Regions from separate parts of the Micromonospora sp. CNZ299 genome, predicted to be linked through region 1. Evidence: riboswitches for the same ligand, from Rfam matches in the RefSeq annotation. Region 1 holds a riboswitch; the other holds the start of a gene.
What was found. Region 1 has a riboswitch for S-adenosylmethionine ahead of thrC (threonine synthase). Riboswitches for the same ligand answer to the same signal wherever they lie in the genome.
Positions count from the first base shown of each region.

Region 2: linked by a shared signal. The riboswitch ahead of CLT68_RS16220 (ABC transporter substrate-binding protein) and the one ahead of thrC (threonine synthase) in region 1 are both predicted to bind S-adenosylmethionine.

Region 1 is NZ_PEFG01000001.1:867,741-871,123, reverse strand. It holds gene CLT68_RS04180 (ArsR/SmtB family transcription factor) at 1-249, opposite strand, end outside; gene CLT68_RS04175 (DMT family transporter) at 341-1,309, shown strand; SAM riboswitch class I at 1,377-1,512, shown strand; gene thrC (threonine synthase) at 1,523-2,809, shown strand; gene CLT68_RS04165 (GNAT family N-acetyltransferase) at 3,133-3,383, shown strand, end outside.
Region 2 is NZ_PEFG01000001.1:3,456,272-3,459,654, reverse strand. It holds gene corA (magnesium/cobalt transporter CorA) at 3-1,133, opposite strand; SAM riboswitch class IV at 1,427-1,538, shown strand; gene CLT68_RS16220 (ABC transporter substrate-binding protein) at 1,813-2,718, shown strand; gene CLT68_RS16215 (amino acid ABC transporter permease) at 2,758-3,383, shown strand, end outside.

The sequences.
Region 1 (3,383 bases):
CAGCTCGTCGCGTCGGAGTCGGACCAGGCGACTGGTGCCGGCGGCGCGGGTGCGGGTCAGGCCGGCCTCGCGCAGCACTCTGAGGTGGTGGCTGCGGGTCGCCTTGGAGACGCCGAAGTCGAAGCTGCCGCAGGCCGCCTCGCCGCCCTCGGCGAGCGCCCGGACGATCTGCAGCCGCACGTCGTCGGCGAGTGCGGCCAGCACGGCGGTGACCGGTACGGCGGTCAGTTCGGGTTCGTGCGGCTCCATGTGACCAGTGTAACCCTTGTTCGACAATTATCGAACAAGCTCCTACTGTCGGTTCCGTTGGTTCGACGATACTCGAACATTGGAGCTGACGATGCGATCCCGCGCCGCCGCCTACCCGCTGCTCGCCGTGCTCGCCTGGGGAGTGATGTTCCCGGTCCTGGCCAGCGCGCTGACCCGGGTCGACCCGCTCAACCTGACCACCGCCCGCTATCTTCTCGCCGCCGTCATCCTGGTCGCCGTCCTCCTGCTCCGTGAGGGTGCCGGCGCGCTGCGGTCGGGCGGCCGGACGGCCGAGGTGGTGGTGCTCGGAGTGGTCGGCTTCGCCGGCTTCAACCTGCTCACCAGCCTGGCCCTCGAACACGCCGCCCCGCAGCAGGTCGCGCTCTTCGTGGCCACCACCCCCGTGATCACCCAACTGGTCCGTTGGGCCCGTGACGGCGTACGCCCGAAGCCGCTCCTGCTGGGTCTCTCCCTGGTGGCGCTCCTCGGTGTCGGCCTGGTGATCACCCGCGGGAGCCTGACCGGGCTCGGCCAGTTCGGTCTCGGTGGGCTGATGATGATCGGCGCGGTGCTCGGCTGGGGCATCTACACGCACGGTGCCAGCCGCTTCGGCGAGTGGTCGCCGCTGCGCTTCACCACGCTGACCGCACTCGCCGGCACGGCCGCGATGCTGGCCGCGAGCATCGGCGCCGACGCCGTCGGCTGGCAGCGCGCGCCGGCCGCCGCCGACCTCGTGGCGGTCACCCCGCAACTGGCGTACGCGGTGATCCTGGGCGCCGTGGTCGCGGTCCTGGCCTGGAACACCGGCGTGCAGCGACTCGGTGCCGCCAACGCCGCGTTGTTCATGAACCTGGTCCCGGTGACCACGTTCGCGGTGCAGATCGCCCGCGGCTACCGCCCGGAGCCCGTCGAGCTGGTCGGGGCCGCCATCACGATCGCCGCCCTGGTCGCCGCGAACCTCGCCACCCGGCCCCGGCCCCGAGCCTCGGCGCTGCCCCGGACCGCAGCGGTCACCGACCCGATCGCGGTGACCGACCCCGCAGCGGTGAGCGTCCGCTGACCCACTACCTGGGATCTGCCCTGGAGGCCGCGCCCGGCTTTGCCTAGACTCGACGGCACAACTGCATACCTCATCCAGAGGGGCTGAGGGATACGGCCCGACGACGCCCCGGCAACCACCCCGCGCGCTCACCGCTGAGCGACCCGCGGGGCAGGTGCCAATTCCGTCCCCGCCGCACCGTGCGATGCGGGGAAAGATGAGAGGACTCTCGACATGACGTCGACGCTCGCCGCCTCCGGCATCGACACCTCCGCCAGCCCCGCCCGCGCCCTGGTCTGTCGCGCCTGTTCGGCGCGCTACCCGCTCGCCGCCCAGCACGCCTGCTACGAGTGTTTCGGCCCGCTGGAGGTCGACTACGACACGGCCGCCCTGGCGACGGTCACCCGGGAGCAGATCGAGGCCGGGCCGAAGAACATCTGGCGGTACGCCGCACTGCTCCCCGCCGGTCAGGACCCGGCCAGCCGGGTCACCCTCGACCCGGGGCTGACCCCGCTGGTGGCGGCCCCGCACCTCGCCGCCGAGCTGGGCATCACCGCGCAGCTCTGGGTCAAGGACGACAGCGCCAACCCCACCCACTCGTTCAAGGACCGGGTCGTCTCGGTGGCGCTCACCGCCGCGAAGGCGCTCGGCTTCACCCGGTTCGCCTGCGCGTCGACCGGCAACCTGGCCAACTCGGTGGCCGCGCACGCCGCCCGCGCCGGGGTGCCCTCGGTGGTCTTCATTCCCAGCGACCTGGAGCAGGGCAAGGTCATCACCACTGCCGTCTACGGGGGCGAGCTGGTCGCCATCGACGGCTCGTACGACGACGTCAACCGGCTCTGTGGCGAGCTGGTGGAGACCGACGAGTTCGAGGACACCGCGTTCGTCAACGTGAACGTCCGCCCGTACTACGCGGAGGGCTCCAAGACGCTCGGCTACGAGGTGGCCGAGCAGCTCGGTTGGCGGATCCCGGCGCAGGTGGTGATCCCGATGGCCAGCGGCGAGCTGCTCACCAAGATTGACAAGGCGTTCTCCGAGCTGGTGGAGATCGGTCTGGTCGAGGCGCCGGTCGGCGGTTGGAAGGTCTTCGGCGCGCAGTCTGCCGGCTGCAACCCGATCGCCACGGCCCTGCACGCCGACACCGACACGATCACCCCGGTCAAGCCCACCGGCATCGCCAAGTCGCTCAACATCGGGGACCCCGCCGCCGGCCTCTACGCGTTGGAGGCGGTCCGCCGCACCGGCGGCTGGATGGAGTACGCCGACGACGACGAGATCCGCGCGGGCATCCGCGACCTGGCCCGCACCACGGGCGTCTTCGCGGAGACCGCCGGTGGGGTGACAGTGGCGGTGCTGCGCAAGCTGGTCGAGTCCGGCCGGCTCGACCCGACGGCGGAGACCGTGGTATTCAACACCGGCGAGGGTCTGAAGACCATCGACGCGGTGGCCGGTCAGGTTGGGCCTACCCACCACATCAAGCCGTCGCTGCGCGCCGCCCGCGACGCCGGCCTCCTGGGCTGACCCGCTACCGGTCTTGATCCACTCGGGTTTACGGAAATCGGGGTGTCCGGGCTGACTGGACACCCCGACTTCAGTGAAACCGAGTTGATCAGTCCGTAACTGGGTTTTAGCTGTGAGTGTGGAAAACCCGCCGCTACGGACTTGACGGCAGGAACCGGACGGCGCAAGATGCTCCGTGCGGGAGGGCATTTCGCCGAAGACTTTTGAAGTTCTTGCGACCCAACGCCGGAGGCGTTGTGCGAGTGTCCCTCCCGACCAACGTTCGATCGGGCCAGCGAGTAATTCGCTGGCCCGATCGCTTTTGTACGGTGCACGCTCACCGCATGAGCATCACCATCGCGTCGTTCGACGGCGCCGACCACACCTCGGTCGACGAGGCGTACCGGATCGGCGCGGCGGCCACCGAAGTCGACCTGCCGGACCTCCCACCCTTCTGCCGACGCCGCTTCGACGCGCTGTTCCACACGCCGATGCCCGGCACCGAATCGCTCTGGGCGCTGGCCCGGCTGGACGGCGCGCCGGCCGGCTACCTCCAGCTGGACCTGCCGCAGCTCGACAACACCGACAACGCCAC
Region 2 (3,383 bases), 2.6 Mb from region 1:
GCTCACAGCCAGCCGCGCCGCTTGAAGATCAGGTAGAGGGTGCCGCAGACCAGCAGCATCAGCAACAACGCGAACAGGTAGCCGAAGCGCCAGTTCAACTCCGGCATGTGGACGAAGTTCATCCCGTACACGGTGCCGATGAGCGTGGGAGCGAACAGGATCGCCGCCCAGGACGAGACCTTCTTCAGCTCCTCGTTCTGCGCGTAGCTGGCCGCGGTGAGGCTGCGCATCTCCTCGTTCTGCTGCTGCGAGACGAGCGTGGCGTTGACGGTGAGGATGTTCTGCAACAGGTGCCGGAACCCGTCCACCCGCTCCACGACCTGGGTCAGGTGGTCGGTGACGTCGCGCAGGTAGCGGCGCAGCTCCTCGTCCCTGCTGCCGCTGCCAGCGCCGTCGGCCAGCGCGTCGAGCACCGTGAGCAGGGGGCGGGCGGCCCGCTGGAACTGGATGACCTCGCGGCTGAGCCCGTAGATGCGCCGGCTCGCGTTCGGGTCGCCACCGAACACTTCGGTCTCGATCTCGTCGATGTCGTTCTCCAGCCCGGCCACCACCGGCGCGTACCCGTCGACGACCTGGTCGAGGATCGCGTACAGCACCGACTCCGGACCCCGGGCGAGCATGTGCGCCTCGGTCTCCAGCCGCCGCCGCACCGCGGCCAGATCCGGTGCCTCGCCGTGCCGGACGGTGACCACGAAGCCCGGCCCGATGAACAGGTGCAGTTCGGAGAACTCGACCTCCTCGCGGAGGTCTTCGTAGCGGGCGGCACGCAGCACCACGAACAGGGTCTCCCCGTACCGTTCCAGCTTGGGTCGCTGGTGGGCGTTGATCGCGTCCTCGACCGCCAGGTCGTGCAACCGGAACTCCCGGGCCAGCGACGTGATCTGCTCGATGTCGGGCCGGTACAACCCGATCCAGGCCATCGCGCCGTCCTGCTCCTGCAGACAGCGGTACGTCTCGGCGAGGCCGGACGGCGAGGCGATCCGGTGCCCTCGGATGTAGACCGCGCTGTCCACCAGACCGCTGGGGGGCGGAGTGGCCGACTCCGTGGACGGCGGCACGCCCACCCTGGTCTCGTACTCGTCGAGTTGGCGACCGAAGCCACCACCCGGGCGGAAGCGACGGCCACCGACCATGCCCAGTCCCCTCCCCCCGGCGACGCCCGGCACGGCGCACGCCCGCCGACCCGGGGGCGCTGCTTCCCCCCTGCCCCGGGCCCGAAACCCGCCGCGGCGCCGGCTGGGTTCCGCGCACCGGCGGGCGCCCGCCGTACGGCGGGCGGATACTCACGGTGACGAGGAGCCCGACCCACGCCGCCGGCCACACGTCCACGCCGGCTGACCTGCGGTGCCGGGCACCTCGTCGCGCACGGTGAGCGTGCTCATAACGACTGGACGACCCACCGGTGCCTGCTGCTAGCCTCGGCCCAGGTCATGAGCGCCAGCGCGAAGCCCCGGCTCGCTGGCCGGCAACCCTCCTCCGCGGTGGGGTGCCCCGGGTGAAGACCAGGCACCGGCACGACGTCGGTGCAAGCGTGGCCTGGCACCCAGGTCAGCACAGACCCGGGAGAACCATGCGCATCCTCAGCACCGCCCCACCGACCGACGTCGCAGAACTCCGCGCCGGTTGGCCCTCGCCGGCACTGACCCGGCGACGGCACGTGGACATGATGCGAATGTGCAGCGCCGCCTGTCGCGGCATGACGCACTAGCGCAGCACTTCTCCCGAACCCTCTCCCTCACCGGTACGCCCATCGGGCGCACCGTCGGCGACGCACACCCGTGCGTGCCGAGACACGACCTCTCGGAGACACCCGTGCGACTTCTTCCTGCCCTGACCCGTGCCGCCGCCCTCGGCGCGGCCACCATCCTGGCCGCCACCGCGCTCACCGCCTGCGGCGACGACAGTTCGTCCGACGCCACCGCCAACCCGTACGGCCTGGCCCAGCCGGGCGTGCTGCGGGCCGGCACCCTGACCGACGCCCCGCCGAACGTCTTCCTCAAGGACGGGAAGTTCACCGGCTTCGACAACGACCTGTTGACCGCTGTGGCCGGCAAGCTCGGCCTCACCGTGGAGTTCGTCGGCACCGACTTCTCCGCGTTGCTCTCCCAGGTCAACAACCGCAAGTTCGACGTCGGCAGCTCCTCGATCACCATCACCGAGGCGCGGAAGAAGACAGTCGACTTCGGCAACGGCTACGACTTCGGCTACTTCGGCCTGGACGTCCCGGCCGGCTCCCCGATCACCGGCTTCGACCAGCTCGCCGGCAAGCGGGTCGTGGTGGTGCAGGGCACCGTCCAGGACGACTACGCCAGCGGAAAGCAGCTCGACCCGGTGCGGGTGCCGGACTACAACGGAGCGATCAACCAGCTCAAGGCCGGCACCGCCGACGCGTGGATCGCCCCGGCCGAGATCGGCGAGAAGTCGGCCGCCGACAGCAACGGCAAGATCACCGTGGCGGCCAAGCAGCTCAGCCCGACGCCGACCGCGTACGCCGTCGCCAAGGGCAGCGACAAGCTGCGCGAGGCGCTGAACAAGGGCCTCGACGAGGTCATCGCGGACGGCACGTGGAGCCGGTTGCAGGCGCAGTACTACCCGGGCCGGCCGATCCCGGCGGACTTCACGCCGGGCAGCGGCACCGTGGCGGCACCGTCCGCGTCCGTTGCGCCGTCGGCGTCCACGTCCGTTGCGCCGTCGGCGTCCACGTCGACCGCGTCCTGAACCGGTGACGAGCGAGCAGGGCGGTAGGAGAGGCAACCGATGGATCCGTTGAGCACCCTGTGGGAAACCTTCTTCGACTGGGACGCGATGGGCGAGGCGCTGCCCGAGATGCTGACCGTCGGGCTGCCCAACACGCTGATCCTGGCGGTCTCCGCCGCCCTGCTCGGCTCGGTGCTGGGCCTGCTGCTGGCCGTCGCCGGAATCTCCCGCAGCCGGTGGCTGCGCTGGCCGGCGCGGGTCTACACCGACGTGTTCCGTGGCCTGCCGGCCGCGGCCACGATCCTGCTGATCGGCGTCGGGCTGGCCCCGCTGGGCATGCAGGTCTGGGGACCGGACCCCTACCCGCTGGGGATCCTGGCGCTGTCGCTCATCGCCGCCGCGTACATCGGGGAGATCTTCCGCTCCGGCATCCAGTCGGTGGAGGCCGCCCAGTTGGAGGGTGCCCGTGCTCTCGGCTTCTCCTGGTCCGACTCGATGCGGCTGGTGATCATCCCGCAGGGCATCCGGCGGGTGCTGCCGGCCTGGGTCAACCAGCTCATCGCGCTGATCAAGGACTCCAGTCTGGTCTACTTCCTCGGGCTGGTGGCCAGCCAGCGGGAGCTGTTCCGGATCGGGCAGGACTACGCGGCCACCACCGGCAACGAGTCGGCGCTGCTGCTGGCAGG